DNA from 3 places in the Lentzea sp. CA-135723 genome. Region 1 is predicted to be linked to each of the others. Evidence: riboswitches for the same ligand, from Rfam matches in the RefSeq annotation. Region 1 holds a riboswitch; each other region holds the start of a gene.
What was found. Region 1 has a riboswitch for glycine ahead of gcvP (aminomethyl-transferring glycine dehydrogenase). Riboswitches for the same ligand answer to the same signal wherever they lie in the genome.
Positions count from the first base shown of each region.

Region 2: another riboswitch for glycine. It lies ahead of gcvT (glycine cleavage system aminomethyltransferase GcvT); the one in region 1 lies ahead of gcvP (aminomethyl-transferring glycine dehydrogenase).
Region 3: another riboswitch for glycine. It lies ahead of gcvH (glycine cleavage system protein GcvH); the one in region 1 lies ahead of gcvP (aminomethyl-transferring glycine dehydrogenase).

Region 1 covers NZ_JBNJMK010000002.1:436,873-441,643, forward strand. The annotation lists gene ACQEU1_RS38040 (MerR family transcriptional regulator) at 1-335, shown strand, start outside; gene ACQEU1_RS38045 (Clp protease N-terminal domain-containing protein) at 423-1,391, shown strand; glycine riboswitch at 1,448-1,543, shown strand; gene gcvP (aminomethyl-transferring glycine dehydrogenase) at 1,694-4,585, shown strand; gene ACQEU1_RS38055 (hypothetical protein) at 4,671-4,771, shown strand, end outside.
Region 2 covers NZ_JBNJMK010000002.1:76,778-81,548, reverse strand. The annotation lists gene glyA (serine hydroxymethyltransferase) at 1-995, opposite strand, end outside; gene gcvT (glycine cleavage system aminomethyltransferase GcvT) at 1,009-2,103, opposite strand; glycine riboswitch at 2,203-2,290, opposite strand; glycine riboswitch at 2,292-2,382, opposite strand; gene ACQEU1_RS36265 (DUF3817 domain-containing protein) at 2,428-2,730, opposite strand; gene ACQEU1_RS36260 (hypothetical protein) at 2,745-3,125, opposite strand; gene ACQEU1_RS36255 (transcriptional regulator) at 3,398-3,889, opposite strand; gene ACQEU1_RS36250 (hypothetical protein) at 4,054-4,233, opposite strand; gene ACQEU1_RS36245 (CaiB/BaiF CoA transferase family protein) at 4,571-4,771, opposite strand, start outside.
Region 3 covers NZ_JBNJMK010000001.1:6,811,424-6,816,194, forward strand. The annotation lists gene ACQEU1_RS31950 (TetR/AcrR family transcriptional regulator) at 1-1, shown strand, start outside; gene ald (alanine dehydrogenase) at 57-1,169, opposite strand; glycine riboswitch at 1,394-1,488, shown strand; gene gcvH (glycine cleavage system protein GcvH) at 1,551-1,934, shown strand; gene ACQEU1_RS31965 (L-serine ammonia-lyase) at 1,966-3,330, shown strand; gene ACQEU1_RS31970 (winged helix-turn-helix transcriptional regulator) at 3,332-3,685, opposite strand; gene ACQEU1_RS31975 (TROVE domain-containing protein) at 3,767-4,771, opposite strand, start outside.

The DNA of each region.
Region 1 (4,771 bases):
TGCTCAAGGTCGTGAAGCGGCTGCTGGACACCGGGGTCTCGTTGCAGAACATCAGGGTCGCGGTCGACCACCTGCGCCGCCGCGGCGTGCAGGACCTGGCGAAGATCACGCTCTTCTCCGACGGCACCACCGTCTACGAGTGCACCTCGCCGGAGGAGGTCGTCGATCTGCTGCAGGGCGGTCAGGGCGTGTTCGGCATCGCGGTGAGCGGTGCGATGCGCGAGATCTCCGGCACGATCCACGAGTTCCCGGCCGAACGTGCGGACGGCGTCGAGATCGCGCCGATGACCGAGGACGAGCTGACCCGCCGCCGTCGCGAGCGCGCCACCGGCTGACCGGCCCGGTGAACGTGGCCGACTGGCCGTCCCGAGTGGCCGGTCGGCAGCAGCGCCGCGACCCCCTTCGTCCCTAGCGTTTCCGGCATGACGCACACCCCTTCAGCGCAGGTGGTCAAGGTCCTGGCCGCGGCCGTGCAGCGCGCCTTCCGGCTGGAGTTCGGCTTCGTCGGCACCGAGAACCTGCTGATCTCCCTGGTCGACACCATCGGCCCCGGCCGCAAGCTCGGCACGACCTCGCTGACGGCACAGGCGATGGCCAGGGGCACCGACCACTGGGCCGGTGACGACGGGGGTGTCGTCGCCGAGTCCCACCCGGACGTCACGGCGCTGATGAGCGCCGCCCACCACCACGCCCGCGTCGACACCGTCCTGCCCGTGAGCCAGGCGCTGGAGACCTGCCTGCGGGCCGCCGTGGCGCAGGCGGGCGACGGCGTGCTGACGACGACACACCTCGCGCTGGCGCTGCTGTCGCTCGACTCCGGGAGGGTCGCCGACCTGATGTTCCTGCACGGTGTGGACGTGGAGGAGACCGCCGCAGCCGTGCGGGCCGACACCACGCGGAAGTACGCCGAGGTCGAGGAGGCACCTGCCGTCTGGTTGCTGCGCAAGGCCGGAGCGCTGGAGGGGGAGTCCGGCGGCGGGTACGTGCGCTGGCTGACCAAGCTCGTGTCGCGCGGCCAGGGACTCGGTGGTCCGGTGCTGACCGCCGTGCGCAACGAGGCCGACCGCCTCGCCGTCGCCGGGCGCCGGGACGTGTCGTCTCGCGACCTGGTGGAGGCCGTGCTCACGCTCGACCACCAGTTGACGGTCGCGGGGCGCAGGCTCAAGCCCGAGTTCGAGTCGGGTGGGGCGGCGGCCCTGCGCGCAGCCGGCGTGGACAGCACGTCCCTGCCCGCCGGAGGCGCCGTCGAACGGGCGATGGAACGCGCGAAGCTCGTCGCGGCCCGCAGCGGTGACCAGATCGTGGGCACCCGGCACCTGCTCGTGGCGGTGCGCGACGACCCCGCCGACCCGGTGGCCGGAGTGCTCGCCGGTCTTCGTGCTGAGACGTAGGTCGCGTCCCTAGCGACTACCCGGGCTGCCTGCGGGTATTCTTCTCGGGTAGTCGCTGAACTCAGGCGGGAGAGCCCGGGCCCCGAGCCCGGCGCCGAAGGAGCAAGTCCCTCCCCGGGAACCTCTCAGGCATCCAGGACCGCCAGAGCGAGACGCCTCTGGAAAGTGGACTCCCGCAAGGGATTCCCGCCGACGGTGAAAGCCCATCAGTGATGGGTGAACCTCTCAGGCGCCCCTCGGGGTACGGACAGAGCGGGGAGGGCACAGGACACGTGTGCCCTCAAGCCACCCGGAGGCGTTTGATGACGCAGGACCGCATTCCGCTCGCCGCTCTCGAGCACGGCACCCCGTTCGCCGACCGCCACGTCGGTCCCCGGCCCGCCGAGCTCGCGCGCATCCTCGACGTCATCGGCGTCGGATCGCTGGAGGAACTGGCGCAGCACGCGGTTCCGTCGTCCATCCACGAACGCGACCTCGTGCTGGACCTGCCCGTCCCGGCCACCGAGACCGAGGCGCTCGCCGAGCTGCGCGAGCTCGCGTCGCAGAACCGGCCGATGACGCAGATGATCGGCCTCGGCTACTACGACACCGTGACGCCGGGCGTGATCCTGCGCAACGTGCTGGAAAGCCCGGCCTGGTACACGGCCTACACGCCGTACCAGCCGGAGATCTCGCAGGGCCGTCTCGAGGCGCTGCTGAACTTCCAGACCATGGTCGGCGACCTGACGGGCCTGCCGGTCGCGAACGCGTCCATGCTGGACGAGTCGACCGCCGCCGCCGAGGCGATGACGCTGGTGCGCCGCGCGGGCAAGTCCAAGTCGAACAAGTTCGTCATCGACGCCGACACGCTGCCGCAGACGCTCGCCGTGATCGAGACGCGCGCCGAGCCGCTCGGCATCGAGATCGTCGTCGCCGACCTGTCGCAGGGCATCGAGGGCCTCGGCCTCGGCGGTGACTTCTACGGCGTGCTGCTGTCGTACCCCGGCGCGTCCGGTGTGGTGCGCGACCAGAAGGCGTTGATCGAGGAGATCCACGCCGCGGGCGCCCAGGCCGTCGTCGTCGCCGACCTGCTCGCGCTGACGCTGCTGCGCGCGCCGGGCGAGATCGGCGCGGACGTCGTCGTCGGCACCACCCAGCGCTTCGGCGTGCCGATCGGCTTCGGCGGCCCGCACGCCGGCTACATGGCCGTCCGGTCCGGTCTGGAGCGTCAGCTGCCCGGCCGTCTCGTCGGCGTCTCCGTCGACTCGGACGGCTCGCTGGCCTACCGCCTCGCGTTGCAGACCCGCGAGCAGCACATCCGCCGCGAGAAGGCCACGTCCAACATCTGCACCGCGCAGGTGCTGCTGGCCGTGATCGCCTCCATGTACGCCGTCTACCACGGTCCCGAGGGCCTGCGCGGCATCGCGACCCGCGTGCACCGCATGGCCACCGTGCTCGCCACGGGCCTGTGCGAGGCCGGTCTGGACGTCGTGCACGGCGAGTTCTTCGACACCGTCGAGGTCCGCGTCGAAGGCCGTGCCGCCGCTGTCGTCGCGAAGGCCCGTGAGGCCGGCATCAACCTGCGTCTGGTCGACGAGGACGTCGTCGCCATCGCGTGCGACGAGAAGACGACGCGCGCGCACATCATCGCCGTGTGGAACGCCTTCGGTGTCACGAAGGCCGATGTGGACGCGATCGACGCCGACACCGCCGACGGCATCCCGGCCGACCTGCGCCGCACGTCCGACTACCTGACCCACCCGGTCTTCCACGCGCACCGCTCGGAGACCGCGCTGCTGCGCTACCTGCGGGCGTTGTCCGACAAGGACGTCGCGCTCGACCGCAGCATGATCCCGCTCGGCTCCTGCACGATGAAGCTGAACGCCACCGCGGAGATGGAGCCGGTCACCTGGCCGGAGTTCTCCGGCCTGCACCCGTTCGCGCCCGTCGAGGACGCCCGCGGCATGCTGAAGATCGTGTCCGACCTGGAGGCCTGGCTCGCCGAGGTCACCGGCTACGACGCGGTGTCGTTGCAGCCCAACGCCGGCTCGCAGGGCGAGTTCGCGGGCCTGCTCGCGATCCGCGCCTACCACCGCGCCAACGGCAACGCCGACCGGGACGTCTGCCTGATCCCGTCGTCCGCGCACGGCACCAACGCCGCGTCCGCCGTCATGGCCGGCATGCGCGTCGTCGTCGTGAAGTGCGACGACAAGGGCAACATCGACATGGGCCACCTGCGCGCCACGGTCGAGGAGCACGCTTCCGACCTCGCCGCGATCATGATCACCTACCCGTCGACCCACGGTGTGTACGAGGACACCGTCCGCGAGGTCTGCGGCCTGGTCCACGACGCGGGCGGCCAGGTGTACGTCGACGGCGCGAACCTCAACGCGCTGATCGGCCTGGCCCGCTACGGCAAGTTCGGCTCGGACGTCTCGCACCTGAACCTGCACAAGACGTTCTGCATCCCGCACGGCGGCGGCGGCCCCGGCGTCGGCCCGATCGGTGTGAAGTCCCACCTCGCGCCGTTCCTGCCGAACCACCCGCTGCAGCCCACCGCGGGCCCGGCCACCGGCGTCGGCCCGATCTCCGCGGCCCCGTGGGGTTCCGCGTCGATCCTGCCGATCTCGTGGGCCTACGTGCGCATGATGGGCGGCGACGGCCTGCGCCGCGCGACCCTGACGGCCGTGGCCGCCGCGAACTACGTCGCCCGGAGGCTGGACGAGCACTACCCGGTCCTCTACACCGGCGAGGGCGGCTTCGTGGCCCACGAGTGCATCCTCGACCTGCGCCCGATCACCAAGGCCACCGGCGTCACCGTCGACGACGTGGCCAAGCGCCTCGCCGACTACGGCCTGCACGCCCCGACCATGTCGTTCCCGGTCGCCGGCACCCTGATGGTCGAGCCCACCGAGTCCGAGGACCTGGCCGAGATCGACAGGTTCATCGACGCGATGATCGCCATCAAGGGCGAGATCGACAAGGTCGGCGCGGGCGAGTGGTCCGTCGAGGACAACCCGCTGCGCAACGCCCCGCACACCGCCGCGTGCGTGACCGTCGGCGAGTGGAACCACCCGTACAGCCGTGAGGTGGCCGTCTACCCGGCCGGCACCGCGGCCCCGAAGATCTGGCCGCCGGTCCGCCGCATCGACGGCGCGAAGGGCGACCGCAACCTGGTCTGCTCCTGCCCGCCGCTCGACGCGTACAGCAGCTGATCCGAACGGTGAAAGGGGGCGCGCCCGAAAAGGCGCGCCCCTTCGTCGTCGCACGGCATGATCCCGGTGAGGGGTGGTGCTGCGGATGAGCGGCTGGGCGGTGTTCGCGCTGATCGCCGGACTGGTGCTGATGTTCGGTGCGGTCTGGGGCGGCTGGGTCCTGCTGGGCAACGCCCTCGCGTGGGT
Region 2 (4,771 bases), 360 kb from region 1:
TCGGAGTTCACCAGGTCGACCAGGACCAGGTGGACGTCCGTGCCGCCGGTGAGGACCTTCACGCCCGCCGCGGCCACGTCGGCCTGGGACAGGCGGTCGGCCAGGATGCGCGCGCCCTCCAGCGTGCGGCGCTGGCGGTCGGCGAACTCGGGCGAGGCGGCGTGCTTGAACGCCACGGCCTTGGCCGCGATCACGTGCTCCAGCGGACCGCCCTGCTGGCCGGGGAACACCGCCGAGTTGATCTTCTTGGCGATGTCGGCCTCGTTGGAGAGGATCACGCCACCGCGCGGGCCGCCGAGGGTCTTGTGGGTCGTGGTCGTCGTGACGTGCGCGTGCGGCACGGGCGACGGGTGCAGGCCAGCGGCGACGAGGCCCGCGAAGTGCGCCATGTCGACCATCAGGTAGGCCTCGACCGAGTCCGCGATGCGGCGGAACTCGGCGAAGTCCAGCTGCCGCGGGTAGGCGGACCAGCCGGCGACGATCAGCTTCGGGCGGTGCTCGGTGGCGAGGCGCTCGACCTCGGCCATGTCGACGCGGCCGTCACCGTCGGAGACGTGGTACGGCACGACGTTGTAGAGCTTGCCGGAGAAGTTGATGCGCATGCCGTGCGTCAGGTGGCCGCCGTGCGCGAGGTCGAGGCCCAGGATCGTGTCGCCGGGCTGGAGCAGCGCGAACATGGCGGCCGCGTTGGCCTGCGCGCCGGAGTGCGGCTGGACGTTCGCGAAGCCCGCGCCGAAGAGCGACTTGATCCGCTCGATGGCGAGGCGCTCGACGACGTCCACGTGCTCGCAGCCGCCGTAGTAGCGACGGCCGGGGTAGCCCTCGGCGTACTTGTTGGTGAGCACCGAGCCCTGGGCCTGCAGGACCGACACGGGCGTGAAGTTCTCCGAGGCGATCATCTCGAGCGTGCCCTGCTGGCGCGCCAGCTCGGCCGCCACGGCCTGCGCCACCTCGGGGTCGTACTCCGCGAGGGAAGCGTTGAACTGGTCGGACATCTGGCAGATCTCCCTACTTGGCGCGCTTGTAGAACGGAAGTGCGACGACCTCGACCGGCTGCTTCTTGCCGCGGACGTCGACCAGCAGTGGGGTGCCGGGCTCGGCACTGGCCTTGTTCACGTAGGCCATGGCGACGGAGTAGCCGAGGGTCGGGGACAGCGCGCCCGACGTCACTTCGCCCACGACGTCGTCGCCGTTCAGGACCGCGTAGCCGTGCCGAGGCGCCCGGCGCTCGGGGGTCTTCAGCCCGACCAGGACCGAGTCCACATCGGACTCCGACACCTTCGTCAGCGCGTCGCGGCCCACGAAGTCGCCGGGCTTGTCGAGCTTCACGACGCGGCCGAGACCGGCGTGGTACGGCGTCAGCGACGTGGTGAGCTCGTTGCCGTACAACGGCATCCCGGCTTCGAGGCGCAGCGTGTCGCGGCAGCCGAGACCGCACGGCTTGAGCTCGTGCGCCTCGCCGGCCTCCAGCAACGCCGCCCAGACGGCGCCAGCGTCGGCGGGGGCGACGAACAGCTCGAAGCCCTCCTCGCCGGTGTAGCCGGTGCGGGCGAGCAGCGCGTCGACGCCGGCGACCTGCGACGGGTAGGAGGCGTAGTACTTGACGGTCGACAGGTCCGTCTCGGTCAGGCCCGACAGGATCTCGACCGACTTCGGGCCCTGGATCGCGATCAACGCGTAGTCCGTCGACTTGTCGGTCACGACCGTGTCGAACCCGGACGCGCGCTCGACCAGTGCTTCAGCCACCACTGAAGCGTTGGAGGCGTTCGCGACGACCATGAACTCCTCGTCGCCGAGGCGGTAGACGATTAGGTCGTCGATCACGCCGCCGTCGGCCTGGGTGATCATCGTGTAGCGGGCCTTGCCGACGGCCAGCGCCGAGATGTGCCCGACCAGCGCGTGGTCGAGGGCCTCGCCGGCCTGCGGTCCGGTCAGCACGATCTCACCCATGTGCGTGAGGTCGAACAGTCCGGCGGTCTGGCGCACGGCGTGGTGCTCCGCGAGCTCGGACGAGTAGCGCAGCGGCATCCGCCAGCCCGCGAAGTCGGTGAACATCGCGCCGAGCTGCTCGTGCTCGGCGTTCAGAGGCGTGAGGCGGGACATCAGAACGCTCCTCCAGGGTGCGCCGAAGAGCCGGACGCGGCCGGCTGAGGCATCAGAAGAATGACACGGTCCATCGGAGACTCCTCACTTGAGCGAGCCTCCCCCTCTGTCATGAGCCTGAGAGCTTCACCACCGGAGTGGCTTGCACCGTGGGCGAGGCTCCCGGGGAGCCTGCTTTCCAGAGTTGCCTGCGTCGCGCGGTACCTGTACCTGAGAGATTCCGGGGAGGAGTTGCTCCTACGGTGCTCCCACCGAAGGGAGCTCTCCCGCGCGACATCGACGGCCGTGTTCAGTTGGTAGCCCCAGACGCTAGCAGGCCAAACGTCACAGCGGCACGCCCTGCGCCGTCTTCTCGACCACCTTGCGCTCCGCCCAGAACGACAGGAACGGGATCGTGCCGGCGAGCAGCACCAGCGCCGTGCCCTTGATGGACCAGCGCAGCTTCAGCGCCAGGTCGACGGAAATCACCAGGTAGATGGCGTAGAGGAAACCGTGCACGGGGCCGACGACCTTCATCGCGCCACCCATGTCCGCGGCGTACTTGAGCACCATCGCCACGACCAGGAGCAGCAGGAAGACTCCGACCACGTAAGCCATGACCCTGAACCGGGTCAACGCACCCTTCATCTGCCCGCCTTCGCTCAACGACCGTCCCGCGCGTTGAGGTCCGCGAGCATGCGGTTGTAGGCCGCGAGCTCCGCGTCTTCGTCATCGTCGAAGTGCTCGACAGGCGCGGGTTTGACGGCGACAACCGTACTTTCCGGCCGCGGAGCGGGTGCAACCGGCTCGGGTGAGAGAGCCTCGTCACGGCGTTCGCGGGCGAGCTTGCGGAACCGCCAGACCATGAAGAGGGGGAAGAGGCCGAACAGCGGCCACTGGAGCACGTACCCGAGGTTCTGGAACGTGCCGCTGGCGGACTCGAAGCGCTGCCACTGCCAGTACGCGAGCCCGCAACAGACGATCAGCGCCGCCAGACAGGCGAACGCGATCAGCACACGCTGGGGAGTAAGGAGGCCGCGCACGACCTCCACACTACTTGGGAGCACTTCCGGGGGTCAGGGGGCCGCCCCCTGCGAAAACACTCCGATGTCAGCTCCGGCGAGCGCGCTCCGCGAGCGCGCGACACCGCTGACGAGGCCTCCGCGAAGAGGAGGCCACCCCGTGGGGTGTGAGGACCTCGGCCCTCAGCTGAGAAACATGGCGAACGAACGTTCGGCGAGCGCGCCCCGCACGAGCCGCGTGCCAGTTCGACGAAGTGGATACAGGGCTGCCGCCTCCGACAGCCCGTTCCTACTTACGCCACGCCGTCCCGGCGCTGCCTCTGCAGACGAGCAACGCACCAGGCCGCGGCGGAGCCACGACGGAGGTGCTGGAGAACCGTCATCGGTCCCAGGCGCCTTCCGAGGTCGGCAGGCGTGAGGCCGGCGGCGCGGTAGTCGAGCGCGCGCTGGTCCAACGGGCTGATGCCCGCGTCCCACCACTGCTCGGCCTCGGCGACGTCGCCCACGAGCTGCCAGTAGCTCGCCGCGGCGGCGAGCAGTGCCTCGGGTGCCTCCGGCGCCCGCTTGCGCATCGCGGCCACGTAGGCCGGATCCGCCGAGTCGACCTTGACCAAGCCACGCGACCCACTCCTGCCGCCCCGCTGGACGGGGATGCCGGGCGCCGAGGGGGGAGCCTCCGCGAGCCACGCGTTCTTGATCCGGTTCACCTCCTGCATCTCTGCGTCATCAGACCGTTCAGCCGCCCACTGCTGCAACAGCTCGTGGACCCCGGAGTCCTCGACCATCAATGCCTCCTCGTCGGTCGGGGATCGGCCATTGCAGCGGAAGGTATTCGGTAGGTCTGACAATCGCCAGACCCTGAATCCCCAGAACACCCGTTACCAGTGCGTGATTGGCCGCATTCCACCCGTCCGGCTCAACGCTGACGGTCGAGGATCACCGACCGTCACTAGCTGAGCGGGGTGGCCGTCCCGAAGAGGCTCCTGACGAAGGTGATGATCGACTCCGCGCCCTGACGCAGCCAGCCGAGAACCTGCTGGACCGCAGAAGCGGACTGCTCGGGCTGGGTGATCAGGAGGAACAGCACCAGCGCGACGCCCGCCAGCACTAGCACCTTCTTGAGGTTCACAGGTACCTCTCCGTCCGTGTGGTTCACCGGTCAGGCGGCGGACCGCCCGTGTCACCCGTCATGGTCCCTCATTCACCCGGCCGATGAACAACGACCACGCCAAACTCTCCCCTGGTTCTGCCAGCGGCACACGCCTGCACGGCGGCCAACGTCACCCGAATGGCGGCTAAAGACAGGCTTCAGCTGCGCCGATGTCCTGGGCACGAGGTGAACACGGACTCCCTCGGATCCCACAGCTTGGAAGCGAGACTGTTGCACCGGGCCTCACCCGGATGCCGAACACGACCCATCACGCACCGTCACGCCTTCGTGGCGTCTTTAATGCGCACCCGAGTATTCATCCAATTACTCCAGACCGCCGCAGTTCCATAATTCGGTCGGCCGCCACACCCATGTCGGCAAGCACTTCATCGGTGTTCGTTCCGGTAGAAACAGGTGCCGTCGGAACCGACGCCGGAGTGCGGTCGAACCGGGGCGCGGGCGCCGGATGCGACGAACCGGACACGTCCACGAAAGTGTCGCGGGCTGCGTTGTACGG
Region 3 (4,771 bases), on a different contig from region 1:
GGCGAAACCCCCGCAGCGTTGCTCGCGTGCGGGGGCCTCATTCATTCAGTTGGCTTTCAGACCACGGACTCCAGCGGCGTGTGCAGGAGGCCGGTCGCCTCGGCCACCGGGCCGTTGGTGAGCTGGCCGGCGTGCACGTTCAGGCCCAGGGCGAGCGAACGGTCGTCCTTCAGCGCCTTCTCCCAGCCCTTGTCGGCCAGCGCGACGGCGTACGGCAGCGTGACGTTGGTCAGCGCGTAGGTCGAGGTGCGCGGGACGGCGCCCGGCATGTTCGCGACGCAGTAGAAGACCGAGTTGTGGACCTCGTAGGTCGGCTCGGCGTGCGTGGTCGGGCGCGAGTCCTCGAAGCAACCGCCCTGGTCGATCGCGATGTCGACGAGCACGGAACCCGGCTTCATGTCGGCGACCAGCGCGTTCGACACGAGCTTCGGCGCGGCGGCACCGGGGACGAGCACGGCGCCGATGACCAGGTCGGCCTCGCGGACGGCCTGCTCGATCGCGAACGAGTTCGAGGCGAGAGTGCGCAGGCGGCCCTGGAACTGGGCGTCGATCTGGCGCAGGCGGTCGACGTTGGTGTCGAGGATCTGCACGTCCGCGCCCATGCCGACGGCGATGGTGGCGGCGTTGATGCCCGCCACGCCCCCGCCGATCACGACCACGCGGGCCGGGGCGACACCGGGGACGCCGCCGGGCAGCACGCCGCGGCCACCGGAGGGCTTCATCAGGCTGAACGCGCCGACCTGCGGGGCGAGCCGGCCCGCGACCTCGGACATCGGGGCGAGCAACGGCAGCGCGCGGTTCGGCAGCTGCACGGTCTCGTAGGCGATGGCCGTGGTGCCGGACGCGAGCAGCGCCTCGGTCAGCGGCTTGTCGGCGGCGAGGTGCAGGTACGTGAAGAGGGTCTGGCCGGCGCGGAGACGCGGGTACTCCTCGGCGATCGGCTCCTTGACCTTGAGGACCAGGTCGCCCTCGGCCCACACGTCGTCGGCGGTCGCGAGGATCTTGGCGCCCGCGGCGAGGTACTCCTCGTCCGTGATCGCGGAACCGAGACCGGCACCCTGCTCGACGTAGACGTCGTGGCCGCGGCTGGTCAGCTCGTGCGCACCGGCAGGGGTGAGAGCGACGCGGTACTCGTGGTTCTTGATCTCGCGGGGAACTGCGATCCGCACGATGACTCCTCCGTTCGATGGCCGACATCTCATAATGTGGGCCAGCCGCAAGGTCATGTCACTGTGCAGCTAGCACTATCCGGTAACCCTCTGGTTGTTCGGATAGGACAGAGCGACCTGAGTGTTGTTCGCGTTCCACTCGACCGTCCCGCGTTGACACTCGGCGGGGGCCGCACATAGCGTTCGCGCCGAGAACTGAACACCGGCCGCGGCGCGCGAGCGCCAGAACCCGAGTGGGAGAGACCTCGACCGTCATGAGTCGGGGCGCCGAAGGGGCAAGCTCCCGCACACTCTCAGGCAGCAAGACCACTCGGGGTAGGCAACTCTGCACGGCGGAGGGGGCGCTAGTTGTCCTGACCCGTCACAGCCAGAGGAGTCGCCGTGGAGTTCCCCGAGAACCTGCTCTACACCGTCGAACACGAGTGGGTCGACTGGACGCCGGGCACCCAGGACCCGCTGACCTGCGGAATCACCGCGTACGCCGCCGACGCGCTCGGCGACATCGTCTACGTGCAGCTGCCAGAGGTCGGTGCCGAGGTCGTCACCAACGCCGTGTGCGGTGAGCTCGAGTCCACCAAGTCCGTCAGCGACCTCTTCTCGCCCGTGACCGGTGAGGTGATCGAGGTCAACGACGCCGTCGTGCAGGACCCGGCGATCGTGAACAACGACCCGTACGGCGAGGGCTGGCTGTTCAAGGTCCGCGTCGAGTCGGCGGAGAACCTGCTCACGGCGGCCAAGTACGCCGAGCTCACCAAGACCGACTGACTCCGCTCCGCCCACCACGAAGGACTGATCAGTGGCGATCAGCGTTTTCGACCTGTTCTCCGTCGGCATCGGACCGTCCAGCTCCCACACGGTCGGCCCGATGCGCGCGGCCGCGATGTTCGTCGACAAGCTCGGCCCACAGCTGTCCACTGTGGACCGTGTGCACGTCCAGCTGTTCGGTTCGCTCGGGGCGACCGGCCACGGCCACGGCAGCCCCAAGGCCGTGTTCCTCGGCCTGGAGGGCAACCTCCCGGAGGAGGTCGACCCGTCCGCCGCCGCCGAACGCGTCGAGGAGATCATCTCCAGCGGCCGGCTGAGGCTCGGCGGCACGCACGAGATCGCGTTCACGCACGACCGCGACCTCGTCATGCACCGCCGCAAGTCGCTTCCGCTGCACCCCAACGGAATGAGCTTCGAGGCGTTCTCCGGTGGCAAGTCGGTCGAGCACGCCGTCTACTACTCGATCGGCGGCGGCTTCGTCGTCGACGAGAACGCGTCGGGCACCGACCGCATCAAGCCGGACACGACCCCGTTGCCGCACCCGTTCCTGACCGGCGACCAGCTCCTCGCGCGCTGCCGCGAGACCGGCCTGTCGATCAGCGAGATCATGATGGCCAACGAGCTGTCGTGGCGCACGGAAACCGAAGTGCGGGAAGGACTTCTGCACATCTGGCACGTCATGCAGGAGTGCGTCGAACGCGGCTGCACCGAGCACGGCACGCTGCCCGGCGGCCTGAAGGTCCGCCGCCGCGCCGCCGAGATGCGCAAGCGCCTGGAGAGCGAGCACTTCGTCACCGACCCGTTGCGGGTCATGGACTGGGTGACGCTCTTTGCATTGGCGGTCAACGAGGAGAACGCCGCCGGTGGCCGCGTCGTCACGGCGCCGACCAACGGCGCGGCCGGCATCGTTCCGGCGGTGTTGCACTACTACACGAAGTTCGTGCCGGGTGCTTCCGACGACGGCGTGGTCAGGTTCCTGCTGACGGCGGGCGCGATCGGCGTGCTGTTCAAGGAGAACGCGTCGATCTCCGGCGCCGAGGTCGGGTGTCAGGGCGAGGTCGGGTCGGCCTGCTCGATGGCCGCGGGAGGTCTCGCCGAGGTTCTCGGTGGCACGCCCGAACAGGTCGAGAACGCCGCCGAGATCGCCATGGAGCACAACCTCGGGCTGACGTGCGACCCGATCGGCGGCCTGGTGCAGATCCCGTGCATCGAACGCAACGCCGTCGCGTCCATCAAGGCCATCACGGCGGTGCGGATGGCGTTGCGGGGCGACGGCTCGCACTTCGTGTCGCTGGACAAGGTCATCAAGACCATGCGGGACACCGGCAAGGACATGTCGGTCAAGTACAAGGAGACGGCACGCGGCGGACTCGCCGTGAACGTCATCGAGTGCTGAGTCAGCGGGCGTCGTACGCGGCCTGCGCGTCCAGCACCTGCGGCATCATCGCCTCCAGGTGGCGGATCAACGACAACAGCTTGTCCGCCGTCTCGCGCCCGAGCGGCGTCAGGCTGTAGTCGACCCGCGGCGGGTTCGTGTGCTGCGCCTCGCGGTGCACGAGCCCGTCCCGCTCCAGCGCCTGCAACGTCTGGGAGAGCATCTTCTCGCTGACCCCGTCGACGCGGCGGCGCAGCTCGTTGAACCGCAGCGGACCTGCGTCGAGCGCGCTCAGCGTCAGGCTGCCCCACCGGCCGGTGACGTGCTCCAGCGTGGGACGTGACGGGCACGCCTTCGCGAACACATCGTAGTCCATGAGCAGAATTGTACCTGGTCAGAACGCTAACTGATAGTAAGTGTGAGAGCTCTCCGCGTCAGGGGAGAGCTCTCACACCGGCTAGAACGGCCAGGTGGCGTTCTGACCTGCCTCGAGCAGGGGGACAGACCTGAACGTCGCGTCCGTCAGGCCTCCGAACTCGTGGCGGTTCGCCTTGCCGGTCGCGTACGCGGCGCTCCCGTACCCGCCCAGGTTGAACCCGTAGACCGGCACGTGCCGCGGCACGACGTCCGAGACGCCGGCGCCGTAGTGGCCGTCCATCGTCTGCATGTCCGAGATGATGAACACCCGGTCGTGCCCGCGGTAGGTGCTCTTCAGCGACTCGACGATCGCGGTGCCGTGCCCGACCTCGCCGATCCGCCCGAGGAACCGGTTCACCTCGCGGAGAACCGACGCGCCACGCGGGATGTCGTGCCGGAACGTGCCGTCCGCGAACCCGACCACGTCCACCTTCTCGCCCTTCGCGCCCAGTGCGACGCCGAAGACCGCGGCGGCCATGGCCGGCGTGACCTTCGAACGCTGCGAGAACGCGCCGCCCGTCATCGACGCCGAGGTGTCGATCAGGATCAGCGAGCGGCCCGGCAGTGCGGGCAGGTTCGCCAGCGACGCCTGGAGCGCCTGGTCCAGGGCGTGACCCCAGCGCAGGCTCGGCGCCGCCAGGTGGGCGGACAGGAAGCGGAACGGGAACTGCCGCGAGCGCGCGACCTGGCCGGGGTCGGCCAGGCGTGCGGCAACGGCCGCGGCGGCCTCGTCGGACATGCCTGCCTCGTCGAAGTTCCTGAGGTTCCGGATGAGCGACATGTAACCCATCGACGGTGCGAGTGCCTCCCACACCTCACGGGTCAGCGGCCCCTGCAGCCACCCCGCCACCGCCTCCCACGTCATCCCGGCCCCGCGCAGCACGTCGGCCGCGTCCGGGCGCGAGAAGAGCGCCCGGCGCTGCTCCACCGGCCACGCCATCAGCTCGCGCCGTGCCGCGATCACCCGCAGCGAGGCGGGGACCGGAGCGTCGGCCGAGCGGCGGTGGTCCAGGACGTACTGGAACAGGTCGCCCTGCCACGGTGC